One region of the Pseudomonas sp. AC252 genome, then DNA from elsewhere that is predicted to be linked to it. Evidence: predicted binding sites of a transcription regulator. Region 1 holds the regulator's gene; the other holds the start of a gene.
What was found. The regulator sigma-54, encoded in region 1, starts transcription at its own class of promoters, with help from an activator protein. The targets are predictions, from matches to a motif close to ANTGGCATNNANNTTGCTNT.
Positions count from the first base shown of each region.

Region 2: a site for sigma-54 is predicted at 3,615-3,634, ahead of ACZZZ4_RS16500 (flagellar hook-length control protein FliK). Genes of this name have one in related genera too.

Region 1 is NZ_OZ409837.1:2,898,691-2,904,713, reverse strand. Features, by position in the region: gene ACZZZ4_RS13180 (KdsC family phosphatase) at 1-96, shown strand, start outside; partial or broken gene lptC (LPS export ABC transporter periplasmic protein LptC) at 105-676, shown strand; gene lptA (lipopolysaccharide transport periplasmic protein LptA) at 663-1,208, shown strand; gene lptB (LPS export ABC transporter ATP-binding protein) at 1,208-1,933, shown strand; gene ACZZZ4_RS13160 (RNA polymerase factor sigma-54) at 2,100-3,590, shown strand; gene hpf (ribosome hibernation-promoting factor, HPF/YfiA family) at 3,664-3,972, shown strand; partial or broken gene ptsN (PTS IIA-like nitrogen regulatory protein PtsN) at 3,985-4,448, shown strand; gene rapZ (RNase adapter RapZ) at 4,451-5,308, shown strand; gene ACZZZ4_RS13140 (HPr family phosphocarrier protein) at 5,324-5,599, shown strand; gene ACZZZ4_RS13135 (ZIP family metal transporter) at 5,693-6,023, opposite strand, start outside.
Region 2 is NZ_OZ409837.1:3,616,970-3,622,992, forward strand. Features, by position in the region: gene fliI (flagellar protein export ATPase FliI) at 1-526, shown strand, start outside; gene fliJ (flagellar export protein FliJ) at 533-982, shown strand; gene ACZZZ4_RS16485 (STAS domain-containing protein) at 1,174-1,479, shown strand; gene ACZZZ4_RS16490 (ATP-binding SpoIIE family protein phosphatase) at 1,485-3,188, shown strand; gene ACZZZ4_RS16495 (Hpt domain-containing protein) at 3,219-3,566, shown strand; gene ACZZZ4_RS16500 (flagellar hook-length control protein FliK) at 3,672-5,039, shown strand; gene fliL (flagellar basal body-associated protein FliL) at 5,253-5,756, shown strand; gene fliM (flagellar motor switch protein FliM) at 5,766-6,023, shown strand, end outside.

The DNA of each region.
Region 1 (6,023 bases):
CGCGCCCGTGGCGGCGAAGGTGCCGCCCGCGAATTCTGCGAATTGATCCTGCGCGCCCAGGGCCGCCTCGAAGCGGCCAACGCCGCGTACCTGTGAGCCTGACCATGTTTAGCAAAAAGTTTCGCAACTTCCTGCTGTTCGGCTGCATCGCGGCGATTTTCGCTGCGGTCGGCTACTGGAACATCAGCCCGGAACGCTTCCTCGACAAGCCACCGGTTTCGGCTGCCGAGAATCCGATCGACTGGTACGCGACCAACACGCATACCATTCAGTACCTGCCCGACGGTAAGGTGCAGTACGAGATGACTTCCGACAAGGCCGAGCACGTCAAGGCTACCGATATCACCCTGGTGACCAAGCCTGACTTGAACATGTATCGCGGCACCGACTTCCCTGGCACGTGACCAGCGAACGCGGCGAAGTGAACTCGGGCGGTACCGAAGTGGAATTGATCGATTCGGTCCGTGTGCAGCGCACCGATGAGAAAAAGCGCGGCACGCTGATCACCAGCACGCGCATGACCGTGTTCCCGCAGCAGGAATATGCGCAGACTGCGCAACCCGTTAGAATCGAGGGCGCTGGTGGCGTATCGACTGGCGTCGGAATGAAAGCGTACCTGAAGGACAGCAGGATACACCTGCAATCGAACGTAAGAGGACAGTATGAGGCTCGTTAAAACCCTCCCTATTTTGCTCAGTCTGGGCGCAGCACTGGGAAGCGCGAGCGCCTGGTCCCTGCCGAACGATCAGCAGCAGCCTATCCGCATTCAGGCCGACGACGCCCAACTCGACGACAAGAATGGCATCGCCACCTATAAAGGTGACGTGATCATTACCCAGGGCTCGATGATCGTTAAAGGCAACACCGTGACCATGACTCGCGCGCCCAACGGCGACATCGATGTGGTGACCTCGGTGGGCAACCTGGCTTACTTCGAGCAGCTGCAGACCCAGGGCGACGCCAATCCGGTCAAGGGCTACGGCGTGACGATTCAATACCACGCCCAGCAGAACCGGGTGGTGCTGATCGACAAGGCCAAGGTTATCGACAAGGATAACAACGTCACCCAGGGCGAAAAAATCGTCTACGACACCGTGAAGAAACTGGCCAGCGCAGGTCGCGCCACGGGCAGCAAGGTCACCGAATCGCGTCCGCGCATCGACATGGTGATCCAGCCGAAGAAGAAAACCGAAGAGAAATCCCAGTAATGGCAACTCTGAAAGCTCAGCACCTGGCCAAGGCCTATAAAAGCCGCCAGGTCGTGCGTGACGTCAGCCTGTCGATCGACAGCGGGCAGATCGTCGGCTTGCTCGGCCCGAATGGCGCCGGCAAAACGACGTGCTTCTACATGATCGTCGGCCTGGTGCAGGCGGATCAGGGCCGTGTGCTGATCGATGATCTGGACGTCAGCCATCAGCCGATGCACGGCCGCGCCAAGGCCGGTATCGGCTATCTGCCGCAAGAAGCGTCGATCTTCCGCAAACTGTCGGTTGCTGACAACATCATGGCGATCCTCGAGACTCGCCCGGAGCTCGACAAGGCCGGTCGTCGCAAGGAGCTGGAAAGCCTGCTGCAGGAATTCCACATCAGCCACATCCGCGACAACCTCGGCATGAGCCTGTCCGGTGGTGAGCGTCGCCGGGTGGAAATCGCTCGTGCGTTGGCGACTGCGCCGAAATTCATCCTGCTCGACGAACCGTTCGCCGGTGTCGACCCGATCTCGGTGGGCGACATCAAGCAGATCATCCACCACCTCAAGGCCAAGGGCATCGGTGTGCTGATCACCGACCACAACGTCCGTGAGACCCTGGATATTTGCGAAACCGCTTACATCGTCAACGACGGTCAATTGATCGCCGAAGGTGATGCCGAGACCATCCTGGCCAACGATCTGGTCAAGGAAGTGTATCTGGGTCACGAGTTCCGCCTGTAAGCGCGACAGCGCTGTATCGATTCAAGGCGCATTTATCCGCTTTAATTGTTACAGCGCTCTAGGCAAACACTTCAGTTTCAGGCATATAATTTGCTTAAGTTTGGCGCTTCGGCGCCCTGTAGTGGATGGCGCAAAGCGCCGGCGAATAAGGTGTTAAGCCCCTGCCATGAAACCATCGCTAGTCTTGAGAATGGGCCAGCAGCTGACGATGACGCCGCAGCTGCAACAGGCCATCCGTCTGCTCCAATTGTCGACCCTGGACCTGCAACAGGAGATCCAGGAGGCTCTGGAATCCAACCCGATGCTCGAACGCCAGGAAGAAGGCGACGACTTCGACAACGCCGATCCTCTGGCCGACAACGCCGAACAGAAGCCCGCCGAGATTCAGGAACCCTCCTATCAGGAAACCGCCCCGACGGTGGATAACCTCGAGGATGGCGAATGGAACGAGCGCATCCCCAACGAATTGCCGGTGGATACCGCCTGGGAAGACGTCTACCAGACCAGCGCCAGCAGCCTGCCCAGCAGCGATGACGACGAATGGGATTTCACCACCCGCACGTCCGCCGGCGAGAGCCTGCAGAGCCATCTGCTCTGGCAACTGAACCTGGCACCGATGTCCGACACCGATCGCCTGATCGCCGTGACCCTGATCGACTGCATCAACAATCAGGGCTACCTGGACGAAACGCTCGAAGAGATTCTCGAAGCATTCGATCCGGAACTGGACATCGAGCTCGATGAAATCGAAGCCGTTCTGCATCGCATCCAGCAATTCGAACCCGCCGGGATCGGCGCACGCAACCTCAGCGAATGCCTGCTTCTGCAACTGCGCCAACTGCCAGCCAAGACGCCGTGGCTGAGCGAAGCCAAGCGTCTGGTTACCGATTACATCGACTTGCTCGGCAGCCGCGATTACAGCCAGTTGATGCGCCGCATGAAGCTCAAGGAAGACGAGTTGCGCCAGGTCATCGAGCTGGTGCAGAGCCTCAATCCGCGTCCGGGCTCACAGATCGAATCGACCGAAGCCGAATACGTTATTCCCGATGTGATCGTGCGCAAGGACAACGAGCGCTGGCTGGTCGAGCTGAACCAGGAATCGGTGCCACGTCTGCGCGTCAACGCCCAGTACGCCGGGTTTGTGAAGCGTGCCGACACCAGCGCCGACAACACTTTCATGCGCAATCAGTTGCAGGAAGCCCGCTGGTTCATCAAGAGCCTGCAAAGCCGTAACGAAACCCTGATGAAAGTCGCCACGCAGATCGTCGAACATCAGCGCGGCTTCCTCGAATACGGCGACGAAGCGATGAAGCCGCTGGTATTGCATGACATCGCCGAAGCGGTCGGCATGCACGAATCAACGATTTCCCGGGTAACCACGCAAAAATTCATGCATACCCCGCGCGGTATTTATGAGCTGAAATACTTTTTCTCCAGCCACGTCAGCACCTCCGAAGGCGGCGAATGCTCGTCCACAGCGATCCGCGCGATCATCAAGAAATTGGTCGCCGCGGAAAATCAGAAAAAGCCGTTGAGTGACAGCAAGATCGCTGGTTTACTGGAGGCACAAGGCATTCAGGTGGCTCGCCGCACCGTCGCCAAGTACCGCGAATCCCTCGGAATCGCGCCTTCGAGCGAACGCAAGCGGTTGATGTAAGCCACGTTACAGCGTTCCAGTGGCAGGCTTTTCGGCCTGCCGCTTTATGCACTGGCAACGAAGGAGAAGCTGTATGCAAGTCAACATCAGTGGACACCAACTGGAAGTGACCCAACCTCTGCGTTCCTACATCGAGGAAAAACTCCAACGACTGGAGCGACATTTCGACAAGATCACCAACGTGCAGGTCACGATGTGCGTCGAAAAGCTGAAGCAGAAGATCGAAGCCACCTTGCATATCCCCGGCAGCGAAGTGGTCGCCAACGCAGAAGATACTGACATGTACGCTGCGATCGACTCACTCACCGACAAGCTGGATCGCCAACTCAAAAAGCATAAGGAAAAGACCCAGAGCCTCCTCCAGGGCGCGACCGGTCGTTAACACCCCTATCCCATGATCCGACTTGAAACCATCCTGACCCCCGGCCGTTCCCAGGTGAACGCGCCGGGCGGCAGCAAGAAAAAGCCCTCGAACAAATTGCCAACCTGATCCACCGCGAAGTGCCGGATCTGGCGATGCAGGATGTTTTCGAGGCGTTGATCGCCCGTGAAAAACTCGGCTCCACCGGTTTTGGTAACGGCATCGCCATTCCCCACTGCCGCCTCAAGGGCTGCACGGCGCCAGTCAGTGCCCTGCTGCACCTTGAAGCTCCAATCGATTTCGACGCCATCGACGGCGCCCCGGTCGACCTGCTCTTCGTGCTGCTGGTCCCGGAGGCCGCGACTGATGCGCATCTGGAGTTGCTGCGCCAGATCGCCAGCATGCTCGACCGCAAGGAAGTGCGCGAAAAACTGCGCAGCGCCGCGAGCAACGAAGCCTTGTACCAGGTTGTGCTGGACGAGCAGAACGGGCACTAATCATGCGCTTGATCATCGTCAGTGGCCGTTCGGGCTCGGGCAAAAGTACCGCCCTGAATGTCCTTGAGGACAACGGCTACTACTGCATCGACAATCTGCCGGCCGGTTTGCTACCGGAACTGGCCGAGCGGGCGCTGATCCACACGGAGCTGGCGCAGCCGCTGGTCGCCGTGTCGATCGATGCACGCAACTTGCCCAGCCATCTGTCACGCTTTCCTGAATTGCTCGAAGACGTCCGTGCCAAACATATCAAGTGCGATGTGCTGTATCTGGACGCCGACGAAGAAACCCTGCTCAAGCGTTTTTCCGAGACCCGTCGTCGTCACCCGTTGAGTAACGCCAATCGCTCACTGGCTGAAGCGATTCACGATGAAAGCGCCCTGCTCGGCCCGATCGCCGATCTGGCCGACCTGAAAATCAACACCACCCATCTCAATCTGTACCAGCTGCGCGACACCCTGAAGTTGCGCCTGTTGAATCAGCCTGAGCCCGGCACGGCGTTCCTGGTTGAATCGTTCGGCTTCAAGCGCGGCATGCCGGTCGATGCCGATCTGGTCTTCGATGTGCGTTGCCTGCCCAATCCGTACTGGAAACCGGAGCTGCGCGCGCAGTCGGGCCTCGATGCACCGGTGGCAGAGTATTTGGCCCAGCAGCCCGATGTCGAAGAAATGTATCAGGACATCTACGCTTATCTGAACAAATGGCTGCCACGTTTCGCCGCGAGCAACCGCGCCTACGTCACCGTTGCCATTGGCTGCACCGGCGGGCATCACCGCTCCGTCTACCTGACCGAACGCCTGGGTCAGGCTCTGCAGAAAACCTTGAAGAACGTCCAGGTTCGCCACCGCGACCTCACCTAAAGGATCCACACCGCGATGCCTGCTCGTGAAATCGAAATCATCAATAAGCTGGGCCTGCATGCCCGGGCATCGGCCAAGTTCGTCGGCGTGGCCGGTCAGTATCCAGACTGCACGATCAGAGTGGGACGCACACCTGAAACGACTGTCGACGGCAAGAGCATCATGGCAATGATGATGCTCGCGGCGGGCAAGGGCACCAAAATTTATTTGAGTACTGAAGGGCATCAAGAGCAGGAAGCCATGGATGCGCTGGTAGCGTTGATCAACAACTACTTCGACGAAGGTGGCTGATAGCCAAAGTCAAAAGATCGCAGCCTGCGGAGCTCCTACAGGAAACGCATTCCAAGGTGGGAGCTGCCGCAGGCTGCGACCTTTGATCTTCTTTCAACCCAACGCCGTATCCATCACCATCATCAGACAAAACCCGATCAACAAGCCAAGACTCGCCAGTTTGTCATGTCCGTGACGGCGCGACTCCGGGATCACTTCGTGGGTCACTACCAGCAACATCGCCCCGGCCGCCAGTGCCAGTCCCAGTCCCAGCGGCAACAGTACCTGAGCCAGACTCACTAGCCACGCACACAACAGCGCAAACACCGGCTCAACCAACCCCGACGCCGCGCCGATCAGAAACGCCCTGACCCGTGACATTCCTGCCCCGGCCAGCACCAAAGCAATCACCAGTCCTTCCGGCACATCCTGCAGAGCGATGCCC
Region 2 (6,023 bases), 720 kb from region 1:
TCTGGCCATCGGCGAACCGCCGGCGACCAAGGGTTATCCGCCATCGGTGTTCGCCAAACTGCCGAAACTGGTGGAGCGCGCCGGTAACGCGGAGAAGGGCGGTGGTTCGATCACGGCGTTCTACACCGTGCTGTCCGAAGGCGATGACCAGCAGGACCCGATTGCCGACTCGGCGCGGGGCGTGCTCGACGGCCACATCGTGCTGTCGCGGCGCCTGGCCGAGGAAGGCCATTATCCGGCGATCGACATCGAAGCCTCGATCAGCCGGGTCATGCCGGCAGTAGTTTCGCCGGATCACATGCAGCGCGCGCAGTACTTCAAGCAATTGTGGTCACGCTATCAGCAGAGCCGCGATCTGATCAGCGTCGGCGCCTACGTGGCCGGCGGCGATCGCGAGACCGATCTGGCGATTTCCCTGCAACCGCAGCTGGTCAGGTATCAGCGCCAGGGCCTCAACGACAAAATCACCATGGGTGAAAGCCAGGCCTACCTGGAAACCCTGTTCGCCCCAGCGGCGGGCGGGTAACCGGCCATGGCCGTCAGCCGCGCCGCGCGCCTGGCACCCGTGGTAGACATGGCCGAAAAGGCCGAGAAAGCCGCCGTGCAGCGCCTCGCCTACTTTCAGGGCCAGGTCAAAGTTGCCGAAAGCAAACTGGCCGACCTCAATGCCTTTCGTCTGGATTACTCACAGCAATGGATCGTGCGCGGCAGCACCGGCGTGACCGGGCAATGGCTGCTGGGCTTTCAGGGTTTTCTGGCGCAACTCGACACCGCCGTTGATCAACAACGGCAGAGCCTGGTCTGGCACCAGAACAATCTCGACAAGGCCCGTGACGAGTGGCAACAGGCCTTTGCCCGCGTCGAGGGTTTGCGCAAACTGGTGCAGCGCTATCGTGATGAAGCGCAACGCCTGGAAGACAAGCGCGAACAGAAGCTGCTCGATGAACTGTCGCAGCGGTTGCCACGGCGTGATGCCTTCTAAACCTCACCGCCAAACCCCTGTGGGAGCGAGCCTGCTCGCGAAAGCGCCGTGTCAGTCAATCCTGTAGTCAACTGACAGAATGCCTTCGCGAGCAGGCTCGCTCCCACACTTGTTCCACCGTTGCGCCTTGCCCCAACCCTATCCAGCTGCTAAACCTTGTACAGGTTCGTCAATGACAAGGAAGCCAGTCAATGTCAGTTGTTACAGAAGTTTCTCCAGACAAGAAAAAGCTCACGATCGCGGTCAAAGGCCGGTTCGATTTCGGTCGCCATCAGGAATTTCGCGAGTCGTATGAGCGGCTCGACAAGAAACCCGAATCCATCGTGGTCGATCTCAAAGAGGCCACTTACCTCGACAGCTCCGCGCTGGGCATGCTGCTCCTGCTACGTGATCACGCCGGCGGCGACGAGTCGGATATCCGCGTCGTCAACAGCAGTTCCGATGTGAAGAAAATCCTCGCGATTTCCAACTTCGACAAACTCTTCGACATCAGTTGACGCCCATGCAGGCGCAAGAGCCGCTGACCATTCTTATCGCCGAAGACAGCGCCGCCGACCGGTTGCTGTTGTCGACCATCGTCCGCCGTCAGGGCCATCAGGTGCTGACGGCGGCCAATGGTGCCGACGCGGTCGAAACGTTCAAAGAGCAGCAGCCCGATCTGGTGTTGATGGACGCGCTGATGCCGGTGATGGACGGCTTCGAAGCGGCGCGGCAGATCAAGGCGCTGGCGGGTGAAGCGCTGGTGCCGATCATCTTCCTCACCTCGCTGACCGAGAGTGAGGCGCTGGCCCGTTGTCTCGAGGCCGGCGGCGACGACTTTCTGGCGAAGCCATACAACCAGGTGATCCTTGCCGCCAAAATCAAGGCGATGGATCGCTTGCGTCGTCTGCAGGCGACCGTTCTGCAACAGCGCGATCTCATCGCCAGGCACCACGACTATCTGCTCAACGAACAGCGCGTAGCCAAAGCGGTGTTCGACAAGGTCGCCCATTCCGGCTGCCTGAGTGCGCCGAACATCCGCTACCTGCAATCGCCTTACGCGCTGTTCAATGGTGATTTGTTGCTCGCGGCGTACACGCCGGCCGGTGACATGCACGTCATGCTCGGCGATTTCACCGGCCATGGCCTGCCGGCAGCGGTGGGGGCGATGCCGCTGGCCGAAGTGTTCTACGGCATGACCGCCAAGGGCTACGGTCTGACCGAAACCCTGCGCGAGATGAACGCCAAGCTCAAGCGCATCCTGCCGGTGGACATGTTCTGCTGCGCCACGTTGCTCTGTCTGAGTTTCCAGAGCCGTTCGGTGGAGGTGTGGAACGGCGGCATGCCGGATGGTTACCTGCACCGCATGGCCAGCGGCGAGCGTGTGCCTTTGCCGGCGCGGCACTTGCCCTCGGGGATTCTCAGCGCGCAGGCCTTCGATGACCGTACGGATGTGTATCCGATGGCCGTGGATGACCGGGTGTTTCTGCTGTCGGACGGGGTGATCGATACCTGCGACGCCAATGACCAGTTGTTCGGCGTCGAACGCTTGCAGCAGGTCTTTGCTGCCAACCGTGAACCGGATCGGCTGTTCGAGGACATCGAACAGGCGCTGCGCGATTTTCGCGGACAGGCCCGTGATGACGTAAGCATGGTTGAGGTCAGCCTGCTCGAGTCAATGCAGGTCCACGGCGCGGCGCCGGTGTATTCCGACAGCGGCCAGTCGTGCCCGCTGGACTGGTCGGCGAGTTTCGAGTTTCGCGGCGCCACGCTCAGACGCTTCAATCCGTTGCCGTTTCTTTTGCAACTGCTGCTCGAAGTACATGGCCTGCGTCCGCAAAGCGGGGCGTTGTACAGCGTGCTCGCCGAGTTGTATTCCAATGCGCTGGAGCATGGCGTGCTGGGGCTCGACTCCAGTCTCAAGCGCGATGCGACAGGGTTTGCCCAGTACTATGAAATGCGCGCGGCGCGGCTGGAAGCGCTGCAAGACGGTTTCGTGCGGGTGCATCTGCAGGTCCAGCCGCAGGGCGAGGGCGGGCGCCTGGTGATCCGCGTCGAGGACAGCGGCAGAGGTTTTGATGTGGCGCGGATCATGGAGCGGCCGCTGGATAACGTCCGCTTGTCGGGACGCGGTATCAGCCTCATCCGGCAACTGGGGCGCAACGCCAGCTGGTCGGACCAAGGTCGTAGTGCCAGCGTGGAGTTTTTCTGGGAGATTGAGGCATAATCCGCCCATTCTTGATCAAGGAGTGAGCAAGTGACAAACCCACATGTAAATCGCGAAGTCCTCGATACTTTGCGCGAAGTGATGGAGGACGGCTATACGGAATTGCTGGAGACTTTTCTGGCAGATTCGCAAAGCCGCCTGCACGAGTTGCAGGACAGCACCAGCGTCAAAGTGCTTTCCGATGTAGCGCATAGCTTCAAGGGCAGCGCCAGCAACATGGGCGCGGTTCGACTGGCCGAGTTGTGCCAGGACCTGGAGTCGAACGCCAAGGACAAAAGTCCGGAAGCGCTCGCTCAACTGGTGGCCGATATCCATTCCGAATTCGCCGAAGTACGCCCGTTGTACGAAAGCGAAAAGCACCACGCCCACATCCACTGAAGCTGCCGTCCGGCGCTTTTCGCAAGTGTCTGGCCAAACTGGCCCGGCACTTGCAGTCATCTTGCTCAACTGTACCTACGATCCCAGTGCAGCGGAGACCGTGTCATGCCTGCGACCCCCAACATTCTTCTTCAGACCGCCGCTCAGGCCAAGGCGCAAGCCGCCTCTGCCAAATCGTCGGCAATGGCCGCAGACGCCGGGGACAAGGCTTCCAGCTTCGCCAAAGTGTTTGCCGATCAAGCGCCGGCCAAGCCTGCCGTCAGCGCTGACAATTCAGTCAAACCGGCACGCGATAAGGTCGCTGATGGCAGCGCCAAAAAGGATATCGGCAAAGACCAGTCTGCCGCGCCCGAGCCAGCGGTTGCCGATAGCGGCAAAGCGTTGCCTGCCGACAAAGCGGCGGCGAGCGACGACGCGACTGCCACCGTCGATGACACCGCTGAAACCGTACAGACTCCTGTGTCCGATGCCGCGCCTGTAGACCCGGCGCTTGATCCGGCCTTGGCGCAAGTCGTCCAGCCATTGGTGGCAACGCCTGTGGTGCAGGCCCCGGTAGTCGCAACGCCAGCCCAGCCGGAAGTTGAAACGCCTGCCTTGGTCGCCTTGCCGGGCATGGTCAAAGATCCGGCGGCCACCGACAGCGATTTCGATCCTTCAGCTGATCCGCTCGATTCGCTGCCGGCCGTGCGCATGGCGATGGAGCAGGGCGGGCATATTTCTGCCGCCAGCCAGGCGCAACCGAAAGCCACGCCTGCTCAAGCTCAGGCTGACGGCGAATTGACCGCCGCGCAGAACTTCGCTGCCGGTATGGCCAGCATGCTTGACGTGCAGGCCGACAAGGACAGCACCAGTCAGGGCGGCGAAAAAGCCTTCAGCGGGTTGATCGATGATGGTCTGAAGGATTTGAAATCCGCCACCAGCGACACCCGTGTCGATGACTTCGCCAACCGTCTGGCGGCACTGACCCAGGCCGCTACGCCGAAAACCGCGAACGCGCTGCCGGTGAATCAGCCGATCGCCATGCACCAGAGCGGCTGGACCGAAGAAGTGGTCAACCGCGTCATGTACCTGTCCAGCGTCAACCTGAAGGCCGCCGACATTCAGTTGCAGCCGGCGGAGCTGGGGCGTCTGGATATCCGCGTGAACATGGTTCCCGATCAGCAGACCCAGGTCACCTTCATGAGCGCGCACCCGAGCGTGCGCGAAGCGCTCGACAGCCAGATGCATCGCCTGCGCGACATGTTCAACCAGCAGGGCATGGGCCAGGTCGACGTCAATGTCGCCGACCAGAACCGTGGCTGGCAGGGCCACCAAGGACAGGAGCAGGCGCAGCAGGGCCAGAGTGGCCGGACCAGCGCTGCGGGTGGTCGCCTTGATTCGGTGGATGAAGAATTGGCACCGGTTACTGCCGCTGAAGTGGCGGCGCAGACCACCAGCGTCATCGGCACCAGCGCGGTCGATTATTACGCCTGACGCAACGCACTACCCAATGTGGGAGCGAGCCTGCTCGCGAATACGGTGTGACATTCAACCTATATGTTGACTGACACATTGCTTTCGCGAGCAGGCTCGCTCCCACGTTTGTTTATGGCGCCGTTCAAATGACGCGCCGACACTTCTGGCATAACACTTGCTCTTGCCTTGCCGTGCGACTGTGAAACCCCCGATTAGTGACGGATTATTGGCATGGCGAAGAGCGAAGCTGCAGCAGTAAAAGACCCCGCAACCAAAGGCAAACTCAAGCTGATCATCGTGATCGTGCTGGCGTTGCTGGTGGCCATTGGTGCATCCGTCGGGGCGACCTGGTTCTTCATGCACGGCGCGCAGAGCAAGCCTGCCGAGGCTGCTGAAGCAGCGCCGGTCGGCAAGCAGGCGGCGATTTTCGAGCCGATGGCGCCGGCCTTCGTTGCCAACTACAACCAGAACGGCCGTCAGCGCTACATGCAGGTGAGCATCACCATGCTGGCGCGTAATCAGGCCGATCTGGACGCGCTCAAAGTGCACATGCCGGTTATCCGCAACAACCTGGTAATGCTCTTCTCCGGTCAGGATTTCGCCACGCTGGCGACCCCGGTCGGGCAGGAGATGTTGCGCCAGAAGGCCACCGCCAGCGTCCAGGAAGTGGCGCAGAAAGAACTGGGCAAAGTGGTCATCGAACAGTTGCTTTTCACTAATTTCGTACTGCAGTAGGAACACGACATGGCCGTGCAGGATCTGCTGTCCCAGGATGAAATCGATGCGCTGTTGCATGGCGTCGATGATGGTCTGGTACAGACCGATAATGCTGCCGAACCCGGCAGTGTCAAAAGCTACGACCTGACCAGCCAGGATCGCATCGTCCGTGGACGCATGCCGACGCTGGAAATGATCAACGAGCGTTTCGCCCGCTACACCCGCATCAGCATGTTCAACATGCTGCGCCGCTCGGCGGACGTGGCCGTCGGGGGCGTGCAGGTG